Regions from separate parts of the Paraclostridium sp. AKS73 genome, predicted to be linked through region 2. Evidence: riboswitches for the same ligand, from Rfam matches in the RefSeq annotation. Region 2 holds a riboswitch; each other region holds the start of a gene.

Region 1 (5,785 bases), on a different contig from region 2:
GGCTGCATCTAATATAACTTGAGTTGATCTATAATTTTGCTCTAATTTTACTACATGAACATCATCATAGTCTCTTTCAAATTCAAGTATATTTCTTATATCTGCACCTCTCCATCCATATATACTTTGGTCATCATCTCCAACAACACATATGTTTTGATGCTCTTTGGCTAACAACTTTATAAATTCATATTGAGCTTTACTTGTATCTTGATACTCATCTACCATTATATATCTAAATTTATTTATATAGTATGCTAGTACACTTTCTTCCTTTTTTAATAACTCAACAGTTTTTATTATTAAGTCATCAAAGTCTAGTGCACTATTTCTTTTTAAACGATCTTGGTATAAAGTATATACATCTGCAATTTTACTCATTCTCGCATCATTTCTATGCATATCTTTATATTCTTTAGGACTTAATAATTTGTCTTTTGCTCCAGAAATGTAACTTATAACTGCTTTAGGTTCAAAAGATTTATCACTTAAGTTTAATTCCTTTAAACAATCTTTAACTAAAGTAACTTGATCTGAGCTATCATATATAACGAAAGATCTATTATATCCGATTCTATTTATATCTTTTCTAAGCATTCTAACACAGCATGAATGGAAAGTTGTTATCCACATATCTTTAACATCCGAATCTATAGTTTCTTCAACTCTTTCCTTCATTTCATTTGCAGCTTTATTTGTAAATGTTATTGCTAATATATTACTAGGATGTACTCCTTTATTTTTCATAAGATGAGCTATTCTTGTTGTTAAAACTCTCGTTTTTCCTGAACCAGCTCCTGCTAATATAAGCACTGGCCCTTCTGTTTTTAATACCGCTTCTTTTTGGGCGGGGTTTAGTGAATCTATATCCATCATTACCTCCTGATTGTATATGTTATATGTATATTTTAATCTATTATCTATATTTATTCAAATTTATTAAAAGCCCATGTTAATCATATCCACTTTTTAAATTTTTCTACAAAGAAAAAAATCCTCAGATATATATCCAAGGATTAAATTTAGACTAAAGGTATTTATTTATTATATATATATTAATCTTAACTTAATAAGATTAGGGGCTAATTATTAATAGAATTTATACATATTTTATTAAAATAACCGTATAAATCCTCTTCTTTTCTAAATAAAGGTAAATTCATGTTTTTGTGTATTTTAACAAGCCATGGACTATTTAATCCTGCCTCTTTAATTTTCAAATCATCTTTAAAAACTTCATTAGAATTTCCTTCAATAGTTATCTTACCTTTATTTAAAACATATATATAGTCGCAAAGGTCATATATTAAATCCATATCATGGCTCGATATAACTACCTTTACACCCTTTTCACATAATTCTTTTAATATTTTTATAATAGCTTTCGTACTTATTGGGTCTAATCCAGCTGTTGGCTCATCTAATAAAACAACTTGGTTTCCATAGCTATAACAGATGCTATAGCTACTCTTTTTTTCTGACCATAACTTAAAAAATGTACTGGTTTATCTATTAAATCTATAGCATTAACCAATTCCAATGCTCTATAAACTTTTTTATTAATTTCACTTTCTTCTAAACCTATATTTCTTAAAGAAAATGCAATATCATCATATACTCTTGAATAAAATATCTGCTTATCTGGATCTTGAAATACTATACCTACATCTTTTCTTAAGTTATACAAATCTTTCTTTTTATAACTTAATTCTTTGCCCTCATAAAGAATTTTTCCTGATGAAGGTTTTAATATACCCATTAAATTCATAAATAAAGTTGACTTCCCTGACCCATTTGAACCTATTATTCCAATCATATTCCCATTTGAAAAATCTAAACTTATATTGTCTAATGCTTTATTATTTTTTTCATATTTATATGTTAAGTTTTCTACTTTAAACATTTTAGTCTCCTATACGTGAAATTTACCATCATACAATTTTATATCTAAAGATGTACTCATATCTTCATATCTTCTCATCATTCTGAAAAACAATGTTTTTATAAGCAATGACATTGAATTGTAAGATGTTTTTAAATTCGTATATCCAAATTTTAACTGTTGTGATTTATATATTTCTTCTGCTTCTTCTATAAATATAAATATAAATCTATAAATTAAAATCATCAATTCTATAAGTGTATGTGGAATATGTAGTTTTTTTAATACTATTATTAATTGATTAAATGGAGTCGTAAGTATTAAAAAGTAAATTGATATAATACAACTCATAGCTCTAAGTAATATGTTTACTGAACTTTTTACAGCAAATTTAGTAGTCCCTATATATAATCCTAATATATTTATATTAAATATATAATCTTTATTTTCAATGATATATTAATCAAATTTAACCCAATACCTATAATTAAAAAAATCATAGGTATTTTCAAACATTTAATGTATAGTTTCATATCTACGCTTGCTATAAATAGTATTAAAACTGTCATAACTAGCATTATAAGTATATGTATATTTACATTTTGAGTAAGCATAGAAGCTATAACTCCTATAAATGTAATTCCTAGTTTTATTAATGGGTTTACATCTTTTATATTATTTAAATATGCACAGTTGTCAATTTCTAACATTTATCTTTTTTTCCTTTTTTATACCCTAAAAAGTATCCAATTATTCCTGCACCTATAGCTGCTTGAGTAGAGAAAAGTAAACTTTCAATCTCACCACTAGGTGGTTCGTATAAACTATTAAACCAAGGTTTATAATTAGGATTTATTTCACTAATTAAAGATTCTGCTTCTCCATCAGCGCCTCCGTATTCAGCAGTTGAGTTTAATATTAACGGAGTTATTATTAAGATTACTGTTAAAATTAATAATAGTATATTTTTATTTCTAGTTTTGACTTTCGAATTTGTACTCATCTTCTACAACTCCTTCTTCATTTTGTGTTATTAAATTGTATACTAATGTAGTTAATAATCCTTCTGCAATTGCTATAGGTATTTGAGTTATAAAGAATACACCTAAAAATTTTACTAATGACCCTAATATACCTCCTGCTGGATCAGGAAATGCTAATGCTAATTGAGTTGCAGTTATAGTATATGTAGCTAAATCTCCTAATGCTGCTGAAAAAATACACTTTTTCCTGTACTAATATTTCTTTTTTACAGAATTTAAATATTAAAAATGATACTATAGGACCTACTATAGCCATAGAAAAAGCATTTGCTCCTAAAGTTGTAAGTCCTCCATGTGCAAGAAGTATAGCTTGAAATAATAAAGCTATAGTTCCAACTACTGCCATTACAGATGGCCCAAACAATATTGCTCCTAGACCTACACCAGTAGGGTGTGAACAACTACCTGTTAAAGATGGTATTTTTAAAGCTGATAATACGAATACAAATGCACCTGCTAGAGCTAATAGTACTTTCTTTTTAGGATCAGCTTTTACTATTTTATTTATTGATTTTAACCCGTATATGAAAAATGGTATAAATACGACAGTCCATAATATAGACCATTGCATAGGTAAGAATCCTTCCATGATGTGCATTGCATGTGAAGTCACAGGATTTAAGATTACAAGTAGTAACCCTGCTATAACTGATAATTTTAAATAATTCATTTTAAATCCCTCTCTTTTTTATTTAGTACATTATTGTTTCATGTGATAAAATGACTAAATCAATTCTAAGTTTTAAAGGGCATACATAAAAATTCGCTTTGCTCATGTCGCCAACGACTTCGTCCGTTGCTCAAAAAATTTTTACTCCCAAAACCTAGTATTTTAATATAACTAAATTTTATAGAATACCTATAGTTTTTTGTAAGCATACTTTACTTAAGCGTAAAAAAATCCCAATCTTTGGATTAGGATTTAATAACATTATAAAGTGGACATAGTAATTTTAAACTACGATACTTTCAATTATTTTCCTTCACCCCGAAGAACTTAATTTTTCAATTATAGGCAGGTCTCCTGGCTTAGCTTCTCTTTACTCCTTTTCCTTCCCGTAAAATTTACAGTGGTCCCAAAAGTTTCATCAGCTTTACAGTAGCGGGGGCTGCAGAGGATTTTAACCTCTTTCCCTATTAATTTTAAAAAACCTATAATCTCTAATATTTAATTATAATTTATCACATACTCTATATATTATATATAATTCTATAAAAATTTCTATATTCCTCTAAAATTTTTATTTTTATTTTATACTTAAGTATATTTAACCAACTATATAGTTATTACTAAAATAAGTTATACACTTTAATAATTCTAACAATAAAAGTAACCTCCTTTAAATATGTTGATATCTAAAGAAGGTTATTTTTATTGTCCATTAATTTTTTATTATATACAATCTCTTAATTCATGATCACTATTTTTATCACTTGTATTCATACTTTCCATACTCTTAGAACTTACAATATCAACACCTGTTCCTAATATGTCTTTAACTATAATATCTCCCACATTAACAGGTGCACATACACATACTTTGTCTAAAACTTTCATAATATCAAACATTAACTCTTTAGGTACAGAATCATTAGTTTTAACTGGAAGTAAATTTAAGTAAGAACCGCTAAGTTTAACTGTAGTAGTTATAACTCTTCTTGGATTTGTAACTTCCTCAACTCCATATTTTGCTCCTCTTTTGCATGTGTTTCCTTCTACTTTATATTCTCCATTAACTTTACTTACAACTAATGAACATCCCATTGGACATACTGTACAAGTAACATTTTTCATAATTATGCCTCCTCTACACTAACTATTATATTACCTTTAATATCTTTAAATAAATCTTTACTAATTTTTATATTCTCCATCTCTGAAGGTATCATATGAGATCTCTTTTTCTCTAAAATAATTTCATCGTTACTTCTAACAACTAACTTTTTATTTTTACAAATTTCTCTTACTCTCATAAATAAATTTACATCTTCATCGCTACTAACATCTATATTTTGAGGAACTATATATATAATTCCGTTGTCTGCAACTGTATTTACTTCTTTATTTTTATTTAACTTATTTAAACAATATAGAGCTGCGTTCTTTCCAGCTATCTTACTTTCTTTTGTAACAAAATCAACTAAGTCATGAACATGGACAACATTCCCACATGCAAACACACCATCTACATTTGTAGACATAGAATTATTTACAATAGGGCCACTAGTTTTATTGTCTAATACAACTCCAGCTTCAACACTCAATTCATTCTCAGGTATAAGTCCAACAGATAAAAGAAGAGTATCACAACTTATATATTCTTCTGTTCCTTTTACAGGTCTTTTGTTTTCATCTAATTTACTAATTGTAACTCCTTTTACTCTTTCTTTTCCATCTATATGTGTTATTCCTGTACTTAACATTAAAGGTATATCAAAGTCATCTAAACATTGAACAATATTTCTAGTTAATCCACTTGAATGTGGGTTTATTTCAACTACTGCCTTTACTTTAGCTCCTTCTAATGTCATACGTCTTGCCATTATAAGCCCTATATCACCAGACCCATATATAACAATTTCTTTTCCTACCATATATCCTTCCATATTAGAAAGTCTTTGGGCAGCTCCCGCATTGTAAACTCCTGCTGGTCTATATCCAGGTATATCTATCGCTCCTCTTGTTCTTTCTCTACATCCCATTGCTAAAACTATAGCATCTGCTTTTATATTTATTATTCCGTCTTCACCTAAAGCTTCTATAGTCTTATCTTCACTTATGTTTAAAACCATTGTATCTAGCATGTATTCAATATTTTCTTGTTTAACCATTTCTATGAACTTATGAGCGTACTCTGGT
Region 2 (5,785 bases):
ATATTAGAAAAGATGGACAATCAGACGTATCTAGTAATCAATACTTGGATGCGGCACTTAGATTATATGGAGCTTTCCAACAGGAGAATCAAAAAGAGGTAAAAATCCTTGTAGCAATAACTGCATCTCTTACAATTTTTAATTATTTTAATATAATTCTTAGTAAAATGATGAATCAAATTGGAGACTTAAGAACAGTGGGAATGTCTAATAAAAAGGTTATTAGATTTTATTTATTTCAAATGAGTATATTATTTATTATAGGTGGATTTATAGGGTTTATCTCTTCTATTATTTTTGCAAGATATGCTATGAGTATATTTGTAGGATCCAACTTATTTAATATAAGTGATTTTAGCAAAGTTAAGTTAAATATTTCACATCTTATAGTAGGTAAAGCTTTTTTAATAACTTTAGGTGCATTATTAATAGCAATATGTTTACCTATATTAAAATCATTAAAAAATACCCAATGGATCTTATAAATAAAAGTGACAAGGTTAAGTATAAAGCAAAAAAGAATAAGAAAATTCTAAAAACACTTTTAAAAAACAATTTATTAAGAAGCAAATCTAAGTCAATAATTTCAATTGCCATAATTGCATTTAGTGGATTTGTGTTTATATCATGTACATCTACGAATATGAAAAACTATTTTAATAAAACACAGAAATATTCAGTAGGACTTAAAGATGAATATAGTTACATGATAAAGCCTTATGAAAATGTTGATGAGAGCATAGATAAGATAAGTATGGAAGAGGCATCAAATATAAAGAAGATTAAAGGAGTAAAAGATTTTAATTTATTAAGTCATACATGTGGATATGTAACAATATCAAAAGATAATTTAAATAAATCTTATATTAAAATGGAGGGGATAAAAGATAATAAAAAAGAGAATTTAGAAGTAATGGCTTTGATAAGTGGAGTTGATGATTATAATAAATTAAATAAATATGTAAAAGAAGGAAATATACAAAAAATTAATGAACAAAATAATAAATTTATAGATGTTGCAATATGCAATAAATTTAGCAACATCTATAACGGTAAGATGGAAGATGCTATTAAAAATTTAAAAATAGGAGATATATTTGAGTTTAAAGTACTAAACAAAAAAGATAATAAAGAATTTGGTTACAAAACATATAAATGTAGAGTTAATGCTATACTAGATCAATCATTCCAATATAATAACGGAATGCAAAATTACGCTGTAAATATGGGTATATACATGAATTTAGAATCATTCAAGAATATAACAAATGACACTTATATACAGGAAGTAAACTTTAATATAGATGGGGAGGGTAATAAACAAGCAGATAAATTAGTAGATAATATAAATAAAAAGTATAATTCCTTGAATATTATTACTCCAAATAACAAATATAAAAGTTCAACTGACTCAAATAGTTACTTAAAGTCTAGGTTGATGATAGGGTCTATACTATTGATAGCTGCATTATTTAATATATATACAACAGTTAGTATAAATATTAATAACAATATAAGAGAGTTTTCTATATTAAGGGCTATAGGGCTTAAAAAGAAATATTTAAAAAAGTTAGTTATATATGAAGCTTTAGTTTATAGCCTTATAGGTGGTGTATTAGCGGGGGTTGCAGTTTCAATAGATGAGCTTATATTTTTCACCAAAAGTAAACAAATACATGCAAAATTAGGACATAATTTGAACATGAGTGATATATACATACCTCCAAAAGAGGTTCTTATATTTATGTCAATAACAATTTTATTTGCTTTTTTAATAGGGTATTTCAAGTCAAAGTTAATAGACAATATAGATATAAGTGAGGGTATAAATAAATACTAAAATAATTTATATTTTTAATAAGTCTGTATATAGACAAACTATAATAAAATAAGGAATTGATAATATATGAAAAAAAGTATAAAAACAAAAGATTTAAAAAAGATATATGGAAAAGGAGATAGCGTGGTAAACGCTGTTGATGGTATTACTTTAGAAATAGAAAGTGGTAAGTTTACTGCTATTGTTGGAGAAAGTGGAAGTGGTAAAAGTACCTTGCTTCATTGTATGGCAGGATTGGACAAACCTACATCAGGAAATGTATATTTAGGAGATCAGGATATATATACATTAAATGATGATAAATTATCTACAATTAGGGTACAAGAATACGGATTTGTTTTCCAAAGTTTTAACCTAATACCAGTTATTAATGTATATGAAAATATAATTTTACCAATATCTCTTGACTCAAAACCAGTAGATAAAAAGTATATTGATAGTATTATCGAAAGATTAGGATTAAAAGATCAAATAAAGAAATTTCCAAATGAGCTATCGGGGGGACAACAACAAAGGGTTGCAATAGCAAGGGCTTTATCAAATCAACCATCTATAATATTTGCAGATGAACCCACTGGAAATTTAGATAGTAAAACTAGTGACGAAGTTATGGATATATTAAAGAGATGTGTTAAACAATTTAATCAGACTTTAGTTATGATAACTCATGATGAAAAAATAGCAAAAATGGCAGATATAATGATTACTATAAGTGATGGTAAATTAATAGAAATAAGGCAAGGTTAAAAGGAAATATGAGTATAGGGGAACTTATTGCATTTCAATAATATACAGGAATTTTAATTGGTCCGTGTATAGGTTGAAGCAACATCAGCACTAGATAATATATCTCAAAAGTTTATATTAGAAAATATAAGTGAATTATTAAAAAATAAAAATGTTATAGTTATAGCACATAGATTATCTGCAATAATGAATAATGATAAAATCTATGTCTTAAATAAAGGACAGGTTGTTGAGTCAGGATCACATAGATAAGTTAATTTAATAAAAAGGTGTATATTATAATATATTCCAAAGTGCTCTACCTAATTAATCATTTTTATGGTATTATTATATATACTCAATAGATAAGTAAATAATTACAATGGAAAAAATTAAAGGATTTATGTACACTAATGTAGAATTAGTTGTATGTGGGGAGATTTTTTACGCTTAAGGAAATTTTACTTAACAAATGTTTGTAGATAACTTATACAACGTAGTGATACAAATATTTTGGTGAAAGTAAAAAATGACATTTTGAGCAACGGACGGAGTCGTTGGCGACATGAGTGAAGCGAATTTTTTATACATAATATCAATAAAACAAAATTAAATAACTTAAATATATATAGGTTCTTACATTTAAGATTAATAGGGAAAGAGGTGTAATCCCTCTACAGTCCCCGCTACTGTGATGCAGACGAACTCTATTTACCACTGTTAAAATTACGGGAAGGTTAGAGCAAGGAAGAAGCTAAGTCAGGAGACCTGCCTAGTATATTATATAACTAGGTTCTCGGGGTGAAGAATTTAAATCTTAAAATATTTTTATGACATATTTAAAGACTTAACTCTTGAGTTAAGTCTTTTTTTATTGTAATTTAAGGAGGTAGTCATGAAAACTTTAGAACAGACGATAAACAACATAAAGCCATTAAGTGAATTACATATGAATGCAGCGAAAGATAGATTAGATAAATTAATTAAACCTGTGGGGAGCTTAGGAAAATTAGAAGATATATGTATACAAATAGCAGGAATAACTGAAAAAAAATATTTTGATACAGATAAAAAAATAGTGATTGCTTTTGCAGGAGATCATGGAGTATATGAAGAAGGTGTAGCACCAGACCCTCAGAAAATAACGAGACTTCAATTTCCGAACTTTACTAAAGGGGTATGTGGAGTAGGAGCTATATCTAAATTTGTAAATTCTGATGTTGTTGCAATTGACTTAGGAATAAATACAGATGAAAAATTAGATGGAGTTATAGATTATAAGATTAGAAAAGGAACTTCTAATATGGCAAAAGGTCCGGCTATGACTAGGGAAGAAGCTATTAGATGTTTAGAAATAGGTATAAAAGTAGCAAATGAGAGTATAGAAAAAGGATATAACCTTATAGGAATAGGAGAAATGGGAATTTGTAATACTACTCCAAGTAGCGCTATAGTTTCTGTTATAGCTGATTGTGATCCTATAGATGTTACGGGAATAGGAGCAGGACTTAAAAAAGATAGAGTAGCTCATAAAGCTAACACGATAAGAAAAGCAATTGAATTAAATAAACCAGATAAATTAGATGGAGTTGATATATTATCTAAAGTTGGAGGTTTTGAAATAGGGGGAATGGCAGGCGTGATTTTAGCTTGTGCGGCTAATAGAACTCCAATAGTTATTGATGGATTTATATCATATGCAGCAGCTTTAATAGCATACACTATAAATCCTATGGTTAAAGAGTACATGATAGCATCACATACATCAGCAGAAGCAGGGGCAGCTAAGGCTTTAGAAATATTAAAGTTAAATCCTATGCTTAATATGGATATGAGATTAGGTGAAGGAAGTGGTTCAGCATTAGCCTTCAATATTATAGAAGCTGCAAATTATGCATATAAAAATATGGCAACAACTGATGAAGTAGACATAGGAAAATAAGAAGGTGAAATTTATGAGTAAGTTAATTTTAGTTACTGGTGGATCTAGATCTGGAAAAGTAGTTTTGCAGAAAGTTTATGTATAGGTAGAGAAAATTCAACAGCATATATAGCAACTTCTACTCCTTTTGATGAGGAGATGAAAGATAGAGTTAAAAAACATAAAGAGAGTAGACCGAGTAATTGGGAAACTTATGAAATTTTTAAAGATATATATTCGATAATAGATAATTTAGGTAATAAACATCAAACTGTTATTTTGGATTGTGTAACACTATTAGTTAATAATTTAATATTTTACTATGGAATAGATTTTGATAAATGCACTCCAGAAGAAACTAATGAGATGGAAAAGTATATAAAACAGCAAATTGAAATGCTAATAAATGAAATTAAAAAGACAGATTTATACTTTGTAATAGTAACTAATGAGTTAGGTATGAGTTTAGTGCCTGATAATAAACTTTGTAGAGTATATTCTGATATAGTAGGTAGGATAAATCAGTATATAGCTAAATGTGCTGATGAAGTTTACTTTGTTGTAAGTGGTATACCTATGAAAATTAAGGAGTAGTAATATGAAAAGATTTATAGGAATATTACAGTTTTTAACTAGAATTCCAATTAGAGTCGATATAGGATTTGATGATGAATTTCATAAAACTATGTACTACTTTCCTTTAGTAGGATTTGTGCTTGGAATTTTATACTTTATAGTTGGACTAGTATCAAGTTTAGTATTTGATAGTTATATAACGGCTGTAAATATATTAATAGCAACTGTTGTATTAACAGGAGGATTGCATTTAGATGGAGTAGGGGATACATTTGATGGTATATATAGCTACAGAGATAAAGAAAAAATATTAGAAATAATGAAAGATTCAAGATTGGGAACTAATGCAATGTTATCAGTATTGTTTTTGATTCTTATGAAACTTGGGTTGGTGTATTCTATTGTAGAATCAGGAAATTTATATAACTTAATATTTATGCCTGTATTTGCAAGAATGGCTATTGTAATAGCTTCTTATAAAAGTGTAACACCAAGAAAAAATGGTATGGGGAATGTTTTTATAGGAAAGCCAACTTTAAATATGATTTTAATTGGTATAGCATATACAGCAATATTAGTAGCATTTATAGGTTCAGTATTATTTAATTTAGATGCAATAAGTATAATTAAAGTAATAGCATTTATACCAGTTATGATTATATTTACTAGATGTTTTGTTAAGTATATATATTCAAAAATAGATGGAATAACAGGAGATATAC
Region 3 (5,785 bases), on a different contig from region 2:
TTGAGAATAAAATAGAAACAATAGAAAGTTTAAATGAATATGATGATAAAGTCTACTTTCAAGAAGTAACATCTGAATTTATTATTACACAAAAAGTAGAAAAACCTTTTCAACTTTTACAAACTGATATAGCATTTAAAAAACTTTTAACTATTGTTAATAAAAATAAATATCCATACAATTATCAAGTAGGTACAATAATATCTTTAGAAGATTTGCTTAGTAAAAACTATACTACTGCGCATTCTGTATTTTTCCCTCTACATAATAAATTAAGCGCTCCTAATGTTTTAAAAAAATCTGAAGGACTTTATGCTATAGCTCTTCATAAGGGAGAATACAAAGATATAGGAAAAACTTACGAAACACTAATAGATACTATAAATAAAAATGGTTATGAAATGATAGGACCTTCTTTTGAATATGGTATTTTAGATAGCTTAACATCTTATAGTTCAAAAGATTATATAACAAAAATATCTATACCAATAAAAAAGCTTTAGCAATTTATAAAAATTGCTAAAGCTTTTTTATTTCCATTTTTCCAAACCTCTAACATAAATTCCTTTATGTCTATATTATAAACTTCCTTTAAATAATCTCCATTAAAAACTTCTCTTGAGCTTCCATAACAAACTATCTCCCCATGATTTAATAAGCAAACTGCATCACTAAAATAGTGAACTAAATTTAAATCATGTAAACTCCAATAACAATTTTATTATTATTTTTTGCCCATATAGATAAATGTTCTAACAACTCAATTTGGTATTTTAAGTCTAGATGATTAGTAGGTTCATCTAATAATATAACTTCTGGATCTTGAGCAATTGTTCGTGCTAAAAATACTCTTTGTAACTGTCCACCACTTAATTCATTTATGCTTTTATCTTTTATATCACTTAATCCTACCTTTTCAATACAATCTAATACTATTTTTTTATCTTCTTTACTTAAAGAATTAAATACTCCTGTTGAATGTGCATATCTTCCAAGTGCTACAGTTTCATATATTGTATACGGGAAATATATTTGAGTTATCTGGCTCATAAGTCCTACTTTTTTTGCTAGATTTTTTCTTGAAAAATTACAAACTTCCATACCATCTATAGTTATACTTCCTTTGTAATTTATTATATTAGCTATAGATTTCAAAAGCGTACTTTTCCCACATCCATTTGGACCTACTATACAAAGATTTTTTCCTCTTTCAACTTTAAAATTAACATTTTTTATAATATCAATATCTTCATAACCACAATAAAGATTTTTTACTTCTAACATGTCATCACTTCTTTCCTTTGCTAAAATACACATATGCAAAGAATGGTGCCCCTATAATTGCTGTAATAGCTCCTACCGGAAGCTCTGCTGGAGATACAATAGTTCTGGCAATTAAGTCTGTTATTACCATAAGTGATCCTCCAAATACAAAAGACATAGGTATTACATATTTATGTTTTGATCCAAATACCCTTCTGACCATATGTGGCGCTATTAAATCTACAAAACCGATTGTTCCACTTAATGCTACTGCACTTCCAGTTAAAATGGCTGAGTGTATAAATAAATGTTTTTTAACTCTATTTGTATCTACACCTACTGCCTTTGCCTGTTCTTCTCCAAATGTTAATATATCCATTTCTTTTGTGTATCTTAAAACTCCAATAATACCTATAATTAAAAATGGAATTAAAACTCTCACATATGACCATCCCTTCATAGAGAAGCTACCCATTTGCCAAAGACTTATACTTTTTATATCTTCACTAAAAAGCGCTGTAAGTGTTGTAAGTAGTGCGTTTACAAAAAGTGAAAAAACCATACCTGCTAGTATAATTGTATTATTCGCCATAGTTTTATCTATTCTAGAAGAAAAAACTATCACTCCATATACAGTTATTAACCCAAATAAAAAACCTATTAATGGCAATGTCAATTGCCCGAGAAATGGTATAGATATTCCAAGAACGATAACTAATCCAGCTCCTAAAGAGGCTCCTGATGATACTCCTAGCGTGTACGGGGATGCCAATTCATTTTTAAGTATTGACTGGACTACCGATCCACTAACCGCCAAACATCCTCCAACCATAAAAGCTAATAATACTCTCGGTATCCTAAGGGCCCATATTATAGATATATCTTTTGGATCTATCCCTTCTCTTAATGGTAAATTTATAACCTTATTTAAAATTATATTCATAGTATCCAATATATGAATATTGGAACTTCCTATGGAAGTTCCAATACTAATTATAAAAAATACTAGCGGTATTGATAAAATCGCTAAAGTTTTATTTTTGTTTTGCGTACGCATCTGGATTTATATACTCTGCCATTTGTTTTAGCGCTTTTACTACATTTTGAGATGGTCTTGATGACGCGTTTGTATCAATTAAGTATACTTGTCCGTTTTTCACTGCATTTACATTTTTCCAACCTTCGCGTCCTTTTATATCTTTTACTGCATCTTGAACGTAATTTACATTAGTTAATATTACATCTGGATTTTTTTCTATAACTGATTCCTCACTAGGTGATATCCAAGCTTTTTGATCAGCGAATATATTTTCTCCACCTACTAACTCTATCATCTCATTTAAAAATGTTCCATTTCCAAAGCTATATAGATTTGGTGCTGGCCCAATTTCAAAGTAAACTTTCTTTTTATCCTTTATTGTTTTTCCTATTTTAGCTATTTCATTAACTTGAGATTTCATATTGTCTACAATCTCTTGTCCTTTTTCTTTCGTACCAGTTATATCAGCTATAAACATGATATCATCGTATATACCTTGTATACTATCACTACTTGGTATATATGCAACACTTATACCAGACTCTTTAGCTACTTTAAATGGATCTTCACTATTTCCAGTTTTATTGTGTCCTGATGCTATAATCATATCTGGCTCTAAAGATACTATAGCCTCTGCATCCGGATTTGCAAAATCTATTAATTTTATATCTTTAGGTAATCCAGGTATGTCAGCTGAATATTTATCAACAGCTACTAATTTATCTGCAAGTCCTAATTCAACTAACACTTCTGTATTAGATGGAGCTGTTGATATTATTCTTTCTAATTTTTTAGGAACTGTAAAATCATTTCCTTCTCTATCTTTTACTACTGTTTCTTTTTGACCGCATCCAGCGACTGCAAGCATAACCACTAAAATAGTAGTTATTAATGTTAAAATTCTTTTTTTCATTTTCATTCTCCTTACTTATAATTTTTACTTATAAATTCAGTTTCTTGTATTCCTTCATCTTTATTAAGCTTTATAGCTAGAACAAAAAAATACCCAGACAATAGATTCGCAAAATCAAATAATAATTCATCTACATCATTTCCATTTTCTTTATATCTATGTAATAATCTTACTAATGCTTTGCATTTTGTCCTTATAATATGTGCATAACTACCACAGACTCCGCCTTGAGGCAAAACAAACTTCTCAAAAATACCTTTTATTTCATCTTGATAGAATACGGTTCTAGATTCTAACCATTTTAACTCATCATTTGTTAAGCTTACAAATGTTCTAAGCGATGCATTCATGTGATATACAAGTTCATTTATCTTACTTAATTCTTTTTTTAAATTTTCATCTTGAACAAAAGCCCTTAATAGTCCTATTGTACTTGATATCTCATCTGTAAATATTTCATAATCGCATCTTAAATCATCTGATTTATCATATAAAAATGGATACGCTAAATATTTTGACATTTTTTCATTCCTTTCGTGTTGATTTTACATAACAATGATATAATTCTATTTTTTTATCTAATTCCTTTTATTGAGATTTATTTGTAAAATAAATAATTTTCAATAAATTAATTATAAAAGCTTAATTAAAGTATACGTCTTATACAATTTTACACTCATAGTTTTTCAATTTAAAAAGACATACTCAGAGAGTATGCCTTAATCTATTCGTGTATAATCGCCTTTATCCAACCCTCAGAAGATAATTAGCCTTTAAGCATTGGCAGGTATCCCGGCTCAGCTTCATTCTACTCTCAATCCTTCCCAATTTCTCAGTGGATACTTAGATTTCGTCAGCTTTACGGTTACTGGGGTAGCTTAGAATTTTCATCTAATTCCCTATTAAGTCTATTGACACCTAATACTTACTATTTAATTGTTATATAATCCATTATACAACAATATAAAACAATGTTCATTATATATTTTCTAATTTGGTAAAATAAAATTTCTATCTATTTTTTCTACTTCTTATAAAGTCTATTATAATGTATAATACAATTAATACAGTTACAATCATAACTATATCCATTATCATAGGGCTAATTCCCATTCTATAACCCATATATCTAAATGGATTATATCCTCCAAAACCAAAAAAGCCTCGCCCATATGCTTGTGGTATATATGTTCTTCTACTAGAGCTACCTCCATAGTCATCATCATAATCATTCTTTTTATTTTTAGAATTTGTATTGTCATTAGCATTTGATTTTGAATTTGTATTTGGTTTAGTACTAAAACTTCCCGAATCAGGCTTTGTTGTGCTTGATTTTGGATTTGTCGTATTATTATTTGAATTATTTCCAGTACTTCCTTCATTTATTGTTGTATCAGGCTTTGGTTTAGTGCTAAAACTTCCTGAATCTGGTTTTGTTGTACTTGATTTTGGCTTTGTATAACTACTGCTTGGTTTGCTAGTGCTAGAACTTGGTTTAAAGCTACTTGAACTCGGCTTAAAGCTACTTGAGCTCGATTTAAAACTGCTACTTGATCGACTTGAGCTATGTGAGGATCTTCCTTTCGCCACTTGGTATTCAACATTTGAAGTTTCATTTTTATTTGAAGTTGCATATGACTTTTCTATTGAAAAAGTAAATGCACAAGTTATAGCAAATATAAATACAGTTAAAAAAAGAGTTATATTCCTTTTTAATTTGTTCATTATACATTTAACCCCATTTCTATGAACTTATTATATAATCTATCTAAATTTGATGTATCTTCTCCATCTATTACTGAATCATAGCTTTCTTCCCCTTTAAACTTAAAATACTCTAATAGTTGTTGATTGTCTTTATCTTTACTATCTACCAAATATACATATCTACTTAATGATTGATCTTGTATTTCTATTAAGTATCCCTTAACATCAAACTTGAATTCTTCATCTCCATTATATAAAGTTACTATATCTGTAGATTTTGTAAATACAAATTTTTCCTTATCACAATCATACGTGTATTCTGATTCCCTACAGTTTATACATCTATTAAAATTACACTCCTTTACGCAATTAATACACTTACACGTTTTACATTTATCTAACTTATTTATAGACTCTCTTTTATCTCTAGTTAAGTAAGATTGTATTTCATCTTCTATATTATTTTTCTTTTTAAATAGTTTAGAAAATATATTCTTATCTTCATTTTTCTTCTTTTCTAGATCATTTAAAAAAGCTATATACCCTGACAAATCATCTAACTTTCTTATAAAAACTCTTTTTCTTAATTCTTCACTACTTAACATTTGCTTTAAATCATTTGCTGCAAATACTAAATCCGTGTACATTTTATCGTATTTTTTCTTTTCATTTAAAATTCTTTCGTCCATACTATACCTCCTAAAAAAACTTAACAAATTAAATAATAAAAATTCGCTTCGCCTGAGCGACTGCGTCTGCGAACCACTTCATGTCGTCAACGCCCACTCGGTAAACTCGTGTCCCGTTACTCAGACGACTTCGTCCGTTGCTCAAAATATCATTTTTTACTTTCACCAAAACAT
Region 4 (5,785 bases), on a different contig from region 2:
GGCTTAACTTAAATTGACAAAATATTTGTTAAAATCAAATTAATGAAAAAACAGAAAAACACGTTTGATTTTTAAGGAGGAAATTATTAGTGGAAATAGCAATAAACTTGATGGGAGGACTGGGACTATTCTTATATGGTATGAATCTTATGGCAGATGGTCTTCAGAAATCAGCAGGAGAAAAATTAAAAAGAATAATTGGACTTTTAACTAGTAATGTATTAATGGGAGTTTTAGTAGGAGCTCTAGTAACAGCAATTATACAAAGTAGTAGTGCAACTACGGTTATGGTAGTTGGATTTGTTAATGCAGGAATCATGACATTACCTCAAGCTATAGGAGTTATAATGGGGGCTAATATAGGAACAACTATAACAGCACAGCTTGTATCTCTTGATTTAGTTGGAATAGCACCTTTAGCATTAGGTATAGGTATAGTAATGTATTTATTTTCAAAAAATCAAAAAACAAAAACAATAGCAGAAATTTTAATAGGTTTCGGTATATTATTTACTGGAATGGATTTTATGAAAAATGCAGTAAAACCATTATCAGAATTTCAAGGATTTACTGATGCATTAGTTGCTTTTGGAAATAGACCAATTCTGGGTATTTTATTAGGATTTGGAATAACAGCAATAGTACAAAGTTCTAGTGCTTCTATGGGAATGTTATTAGCACTTGCATCTCAAGGATTAATACCTTTAACGGCAGCACTTCCTATACTATATGGAGAAAATATAGGTACATGTGTTACATCTTTAATATCTAGTATAGGGGCTAGTATAAACGCTAGAAGAGCAGCCTTAATGCACTTAGTGTTCAACATAATAGGAACTATTATATTTATGTTAATTTTAACAAAACCTATAACTATGATAGTTCAAAATTTAAATCCAGATGATGTAAGTAGACAAATTGCAAATGCTCATACATTATTTAATATAACAAATGTTATATTACTGCTTCCTTTCTCTAAATATATAGTAAAGCTTACTATGAAGCTTATGCCAGAAAGAGAAGAAGAGATAAATAGCAAAAAAACTGTTCATTACATAGATGACAGGATGATGGAAACTCCATCTATAGCATTATCAAATACGATAAAAGAGACTTTAAGAATGGGTGAAAAAGCCAAAGAAAGCTTAGACAATGCAATGGAAGGGTTTTTAAATAAATCAAAAGAAAAAGTAGATGAATCTTTTAGTAATGAAAAGCTAATAAATATTTTACAAAAAAGTATACTGAATTATTTATTAAAATTATCTAAAACTTCATTAAATGACAATTCAAGAGAGAGTGTAGATTTATTGTTTAATACTGTAAATGATATAGAAAGAGTTGGGGATCATGCAGAAAACATAGCAGAGCTTGCAACTACTGTTATAGACAATAATTTAAGTTTATCTAAAGATGGGTCTGTTGAACTTAAAGACTTATATCAAAAAGTTATAGACACATACAGTTTAGCTCTTGAAAGTTTAGAAAAGTCAGATGTGGATTTAGCTTGTAGAGTAATAAAAATGGAAGAACAAGTTGATATGATGGAAAAAAGCTGTAGAGCAAATCATATGAGAAGATTAAATGCAAGTTCTTGCAGTGTAGATTCTGGAGTTATATTCTTAGATTTAATTAGTAATCTAGAAAGAGTATCGGATCATTCTGCTAATATCGCTCAACAGGTTATAAAATCTAGTAATAAGAAATTTGCATAATATAAAACTTTAAATAAAAAGCTTTATCGATATATTAAAATTGATAAAGCTTTTATGTTAATTAAACTATAAATGTAATTAAATTTTAAAAATTATAAAAATTGGCAGAAAGTATTGTACTAGTGAATAAAAAATTGTAATATATACATATAATATAGTGTATGCTAAAAGATAAAGAGTGTAGACTAAATAAGATATCAATATATACAAGTACATATATGTTATAAGAAATAGTATTTAAATTTTAAGTTGTATATATAATTATTGATATTAAATAAGATTATAATTAAGTTTAAATAATATTAATGATAGTTAAAGGAGAATGAAATTATGGCAATGGGAGCACCAACACCACACAATAGCGGTAAATTAGGAGATATAGCAGAAACAGTATTATTACCAGGAGATCCTTTAAGAGCTAAATTTATAGCAGAAACTTTCTTAGAAGACGTTGTTCAATACAACACTGTAAGAGGTATGAATGGTTACACTGGATACTATAATGGCAAAAAAATATCAGTACAAGGTACAGGTATGGGATGTCCATCAATAGGAATATATACATATGAATTAATACATTTTTATGGAGTTAAAAATCTTATAAGAATAGGTTCTGCAGGAGCTTTACATGAAGATTTAAAAATGCATGATATAGTAATAGGTATGGGTTCTTGTACAGATTCTAATTATGCATCTCAATACAACTTACCAGGGACATTTGCACCAGTAGCAAGCTATGAGTTACTTAGCAAAGCTGTAGATGTTGCAAAAAGTCAAGGCGTTGAGCCTAAAGTTGGAAACATACTATGCAGTGATGTATTCTATGGAGATGAAGGATTAGATTCTTTAGCAAAATGGACTAAAATGGGAGTGTTAGCTGTAGAAATGGAATCAGCTGCACTTTATATGAACGCTGCAAGAGCTGGAGTTAATGCTCTTTGTATATTAACAATTTCTGATTGTCCTTTCAAAGGAGAAGCAACTACTGCTATGGAAAGACAAACTGCATTTACAAGAATGATGAATATAGCTTTAGAATTAGCTTAATATAAAAACTCGCCTTTATAGTATAAACTGTGAAAGCGAGTTTTTTTTATGTTAAAAAACTTAAATATTAATGGTTTTTACACTTAAAGGTCTAATTAAATAATGCAAGTAAAGTAAGAAATTGATATAGATTAAAAAATAAGATGTCGAAATTTTGCAATTTATAGAAAAATGAATCGGATTATGGTAACATTATAAATATAAATACTAGGTTTTTATTAATTAATAGGGAATGATGTGGAAATCATCAACAGCCCCCGCTACTGTAATTACGGACGAGTCTTTTTTTAGCCACTGAAGAATTTCTTTGGGAAGGTAAAGATTAGGATGATGTATAAGTCAGGAGACCTGCCTAGATAAAACCAACTTTCGGAGGGAGAGACAAAATGAAAATATCAAAAATCAAATTAAGTTTGCTTAGCTTAGTTATAGGGCTAAGCTTTGTAGGGTGCAGTAAAACTCAAATTAAAACTGAAGACACTACTACAATAAAGGTAGAAAAAACAAATGAAACAAAGGATGATTACTATCCAGTAACTATTACTACGCATAATAGTAACAAAGAAGAAATAAAGGTTACTATAAAAGAAAAACCTAAAAAGGCGCTGGCAGTTTATCAAGACTCTATAGAAACTATGCTAGCACTAGGGTTAGAAGATAATATAGTTGCTGCAGCCGGGTTAGATCATAAGGTTAAAGATGAATATCAAGAAGCCTTTAAAAAGGTTAAGTATTTAGATGAATTTACACCTTCTAAAGAAAATACTATGATGTTACAACCAGACCTTATAGTGGGATGGGATTCTTTGTTTACAGATAAAACTTTAGGAACAGTAGACTTTTGGCAAGACAAAGGTACAAATACATACATGGCATTAAATAGTGGAGCAGTAGAGCATAAGACTATTAAAAATGAATGTGAAGATATATTAAATATAGGTAAAATATTTAACGTTGAAGATAAAGCTAAAAAGATAGTTGATAATATAAATAAAAAAGTAAATGAAGTTGTAGAGTCTGAAAAAGGCAAAAAGCAACAAACTACTTTAATAGTTGAATTTTTAGATGATAAAATTAGTGGATATGGGAAAAGCACTTTAGGTGGAGATATGGTAACTAAACTAGGTGCAAAATTATTAAATGAAGATGGCAACTCACTAAGTAAAGAAGATTTAGTAAAATTAAATCCAGACAGTATATTTGTAGTATATATGAATAGAGATGATGATAGTAAAAAATCTGAAGAAACTAAAAACTTAGTTATGAATGACAAAGCATTACAAAGTTTAAATGCAGTTAAAAATAATAGAGTTTATCCAATAGAACTAGGACAAATGTATTGTAGTGGAGTAAGAACTATAGATGGAATAGAAACTTTTGCAAATGGAATTTATCCAAGTAAGTAGAAAGAGGGACATGGACATATGCAATCAATGAAAAGCTTAAGAAAATATGAAAATAATGAAGAGAAGGGCTTTGTGAAAACAAAGCCTTTATATATATTAGTTATTATGGGTCTTATTATTGCTTTAATTTTGTCTATTTTATTTGCTGTAACAATAGGTTCAAGTGACATCAGTATAAAGCAAGTATATCAAATAATAGGGTATAAACTATTTAGTATAGGAAATGAAAATACTTTATCTAATGGAGCTATCCATGATGTAGTGTGGTTTATTAGGCTACCTAGAATAATTTTAGCTTTATGTGTAGGAATAGGACTGTCTGTATGTGGAGTTGTAATGCAAGCTATAGTAAAAAATCCTCTAGCAGACCCTTATATACTTGGTGTATCATCTGGAGCATCCTTAGGGGCTACAATAGCTATAATGTTAGGATTTACAACTTTATTAGGACAAAACTCAATAGGAATATTTGCATTCTTTGGTGCATTTTTAGTTTCGATGTTAGTTTTAATGATTTCAAACACAGGATCAAGATCTAACTCTACAAAACTATTATTAGCGGGGATGGCTTTGAGTTCTGTTTGTAGTGCATTTTCAAGTTTTATAGTTTATATAAAAAATGATGCAGAAGGAATGAAAAATATAACATTCTGGCTTATGGGGAGTTTAGCTGGAGCTGAATGGGAAGAAATAGTATTTATACTTCCATTGATTTTAATAGGGACTATATTCTTTTTAAGTCAATATAGGATATTAAATTTAATGTTGTTGGGGGATGACGTAGCTATAACATTAGGAACTGATTTATATAGGTATAGACAAGTATACTTAGTTGTAACTTCTCTCCTAGTAGGATTAGTAGTTTATTCATCTGGGATGATTGGATTTGTTGGACTTATAATACCACACATTGTTAGAGGATTATTTGGGACTGACCATAAAAAATAATTCCAATATCTGCACTTTTAGGAGCTATATTTTTAATATGGTCGGATGTATTGTCTCGAATAATAATAAAAAATGCAGAACTTCCTATTGGAATACTTATATCTATGATAGGAGCTCCTTGCTTTGTTTATCTAATGATAAGAAGAAGTTATGGGTTTGGAGGTACTAATTAATGAGAATAGAAACTAAAAAATTAGAACTTTCTATAAATGAAAATAAAATATTAAAAGGTATAGATATTGATGTTAAAAATAAAGAATTTGTAGGAATTATAGGGCCTAATGGAAGTGGGAAATCCACTCTTTTAAAGTGTATATATAGAAACTTAACCCCAAGTAACGGTGTAATATACCTAGATGACACTAATATTAAAAATATACCAACTAAAGACAGTGCTAAAAAAATTGGAGTTGTAGCTCAACATAATCATAATAACTTTGATTTTTCGGTATTAGATATGGTACTTATGGGGAGAAGCCCTTATAAAAAAATTATGGACAGAGATACAAAGGAAGATTATGAAATTGTATATAATGCCATAGATAAAGTAAATATAAGGCATTTAATTAATAGAAACTTTAATACTTTATCTGGAGGAGAGCAACAAAGAGTTATATTAGCAAGGGCTTTAGCTCAAGATACAAAGTGTTTAATACTTGATGAACCAAC

The links. A riboswitch is a leader RNA that binds a small molecule or an ion and turns the genes downstream of it on or off. The one in region 2 is predicted to bind cobalamin.
Region 1: another riboswitch for cobalamin. It lies ahead of LEQ07_RS14490 (energy-coupling factor ABC transporter permease); the one in region 2 lies ahead of cobT (nicotinate-nucleotide--dimethylbenzimidazole phosphoribosyltransferase).
Region 3: another riboswitch for cobalamin. It lies ahead of LEQ07_RS12805 (ATP:cob(I)alamin adenosyltransferase); the one in region 2 lies ahead of cobT (nicotinate-nucleotide--dimethylbenzimidazole phosphoribosyltransferase).
Region 4: another riboswitch for cobalamin. It lies ahead of LEQ07_RS17605 (ABC transporter substrate-binding protein); the one in region 2 lies ahead of cobT (nicotinate-nucleotide--dimethylbenzimidazole phosphoribosyltransferase).

Annotation. Positions count from the first base shown of each region.
Region 1 is NZ_JAIXHU010000030.1:8,810-14,594, reverse strand. Features, by position in the region: gene LEQ07_RS14515 (DUF3553 domain-containing protein) at 1-873, opposite strand, end outside; gene LEQ07_RS20220 (hypothetical protein) at 1,083-1,316, opposite strand; gene LEQ07_RS20215 (energy-coupling factor ABC transporter ATP-binding protein) at 1,421-1,903, opposite strand; gene LEQ07_RS14505 (CbiQ family ECF transporter T component) at 1,913-2,287, opposite strand; gene LEQ07_RS14500 (hypothetical protein) at 2,305-2,592, opposite strand; gene LEQ07_RS14495 (energy-coupling factor ABC transporter substrate-binding protein) at 2,586-2,885, opposite strand; gene LEQ07_RS23125 (energy-coupling factor ABC transporter permease) at 2,857-3,063, opposite strand; gene LEQ07_RS14490 (energy-coupling factor ABC transporter permease) at 3,029-3,595, opposite strand; cobalamin riboswitch at 3,923-4,096, opposite strand; gene LEQ07_RS14485 (DUF1667 domain-containing protein) at 4,319-4,720, opposite strand; gene LEQ07_RS14480 (NAD(P)/FAD-dependent oxidoreductase) at 4,723-5,785, opposite strand, start outside.
Region 2 is NZ_JAIXHU010000039.1:22,504-28,288, reverse strand. Features, by position in the region: gene LEQ07_RS16415 (ABC transporter permease) at 1-485, shown strand, start outside; gene LEQ07_RS16410 (ABC transporter permease) at 473-1,840, shown strand; gene LEQ07_RS16405 (ABC transporter ATP-binding protein) at 1,907-2,587, shown strand; cobalamin riboswitch at 3,180-3,355, shown strand; gene cobT (nicotinate-nucleotide--dimethylbenzimidazole phosphoribosyltransferase) at 3,462-4,508, shown strand; gene cobU (bifunctional adenosylcobinamide kinase/adenosylcobinamide-phosphate guanylyltransferase) at 4,557-5,081, shown strand; gene cobS (adenosylcobinamide-GDP ribazoletransferase) at 5,086-5,785, shown strand, end outside.
Region 3 is NZ_JAIXHU010000023.1:45,423-51,207, forward strand. Features, by position in the region: gene LEQ07_RS12785 (GyrI-like domain-containing protein) at 216-503, shown strand; gene LEQ07_RS12790 (ABC transporter ATP-binding protein) at 691-1,317, opposite strand; gene LEQ07_RS12795 (FecCD family ABC transporter permease) at 1,289-2,320, opposite strand; gene LEQ07_RS12800 (ABC transporter substrate-binding protein) at 2,298-3,215, opposite strand; gene LEQ07_RS12805 (ATP:cob(I)alamin adenosyltransferase) at 3,227-3,736, opposite strand; cobalamin riboswitch at 3,981-4,153, opposite strand; gene LEQ07_RS12810 (hypothetical protein) at 4,227-4,940, opposite strand; gene LEQ07_RS12815 (hypothetical protein) at 4,940-5,611, opposite strand.
Region 4 is NZ_JAIXHU010000047.1:17,282-23,066, forward strand. Features, by position in the region: gene LEQ07_RS17595 (Na/Pi cotransporter family protein) at 90-1,715, shown strand; gene deoD (purine-nucleoside phosphorylase) at 2,052-2,762, shown strand; cobalamin riboswitch at 2,955-3,132, shown strand; gene LEQ07_RS17605 (ABC transporter substrate-binding protein) at 3,149-4,168, shown strand; partial or broken gene LEQ07_RS17610 (FecCD family ABC transporter permease) at 4,274-5,289, shown strand; gene LEQ07_RS17615 (ABC transporter ATP-binding protein) at 5,289-5,785, shown strand, end outside.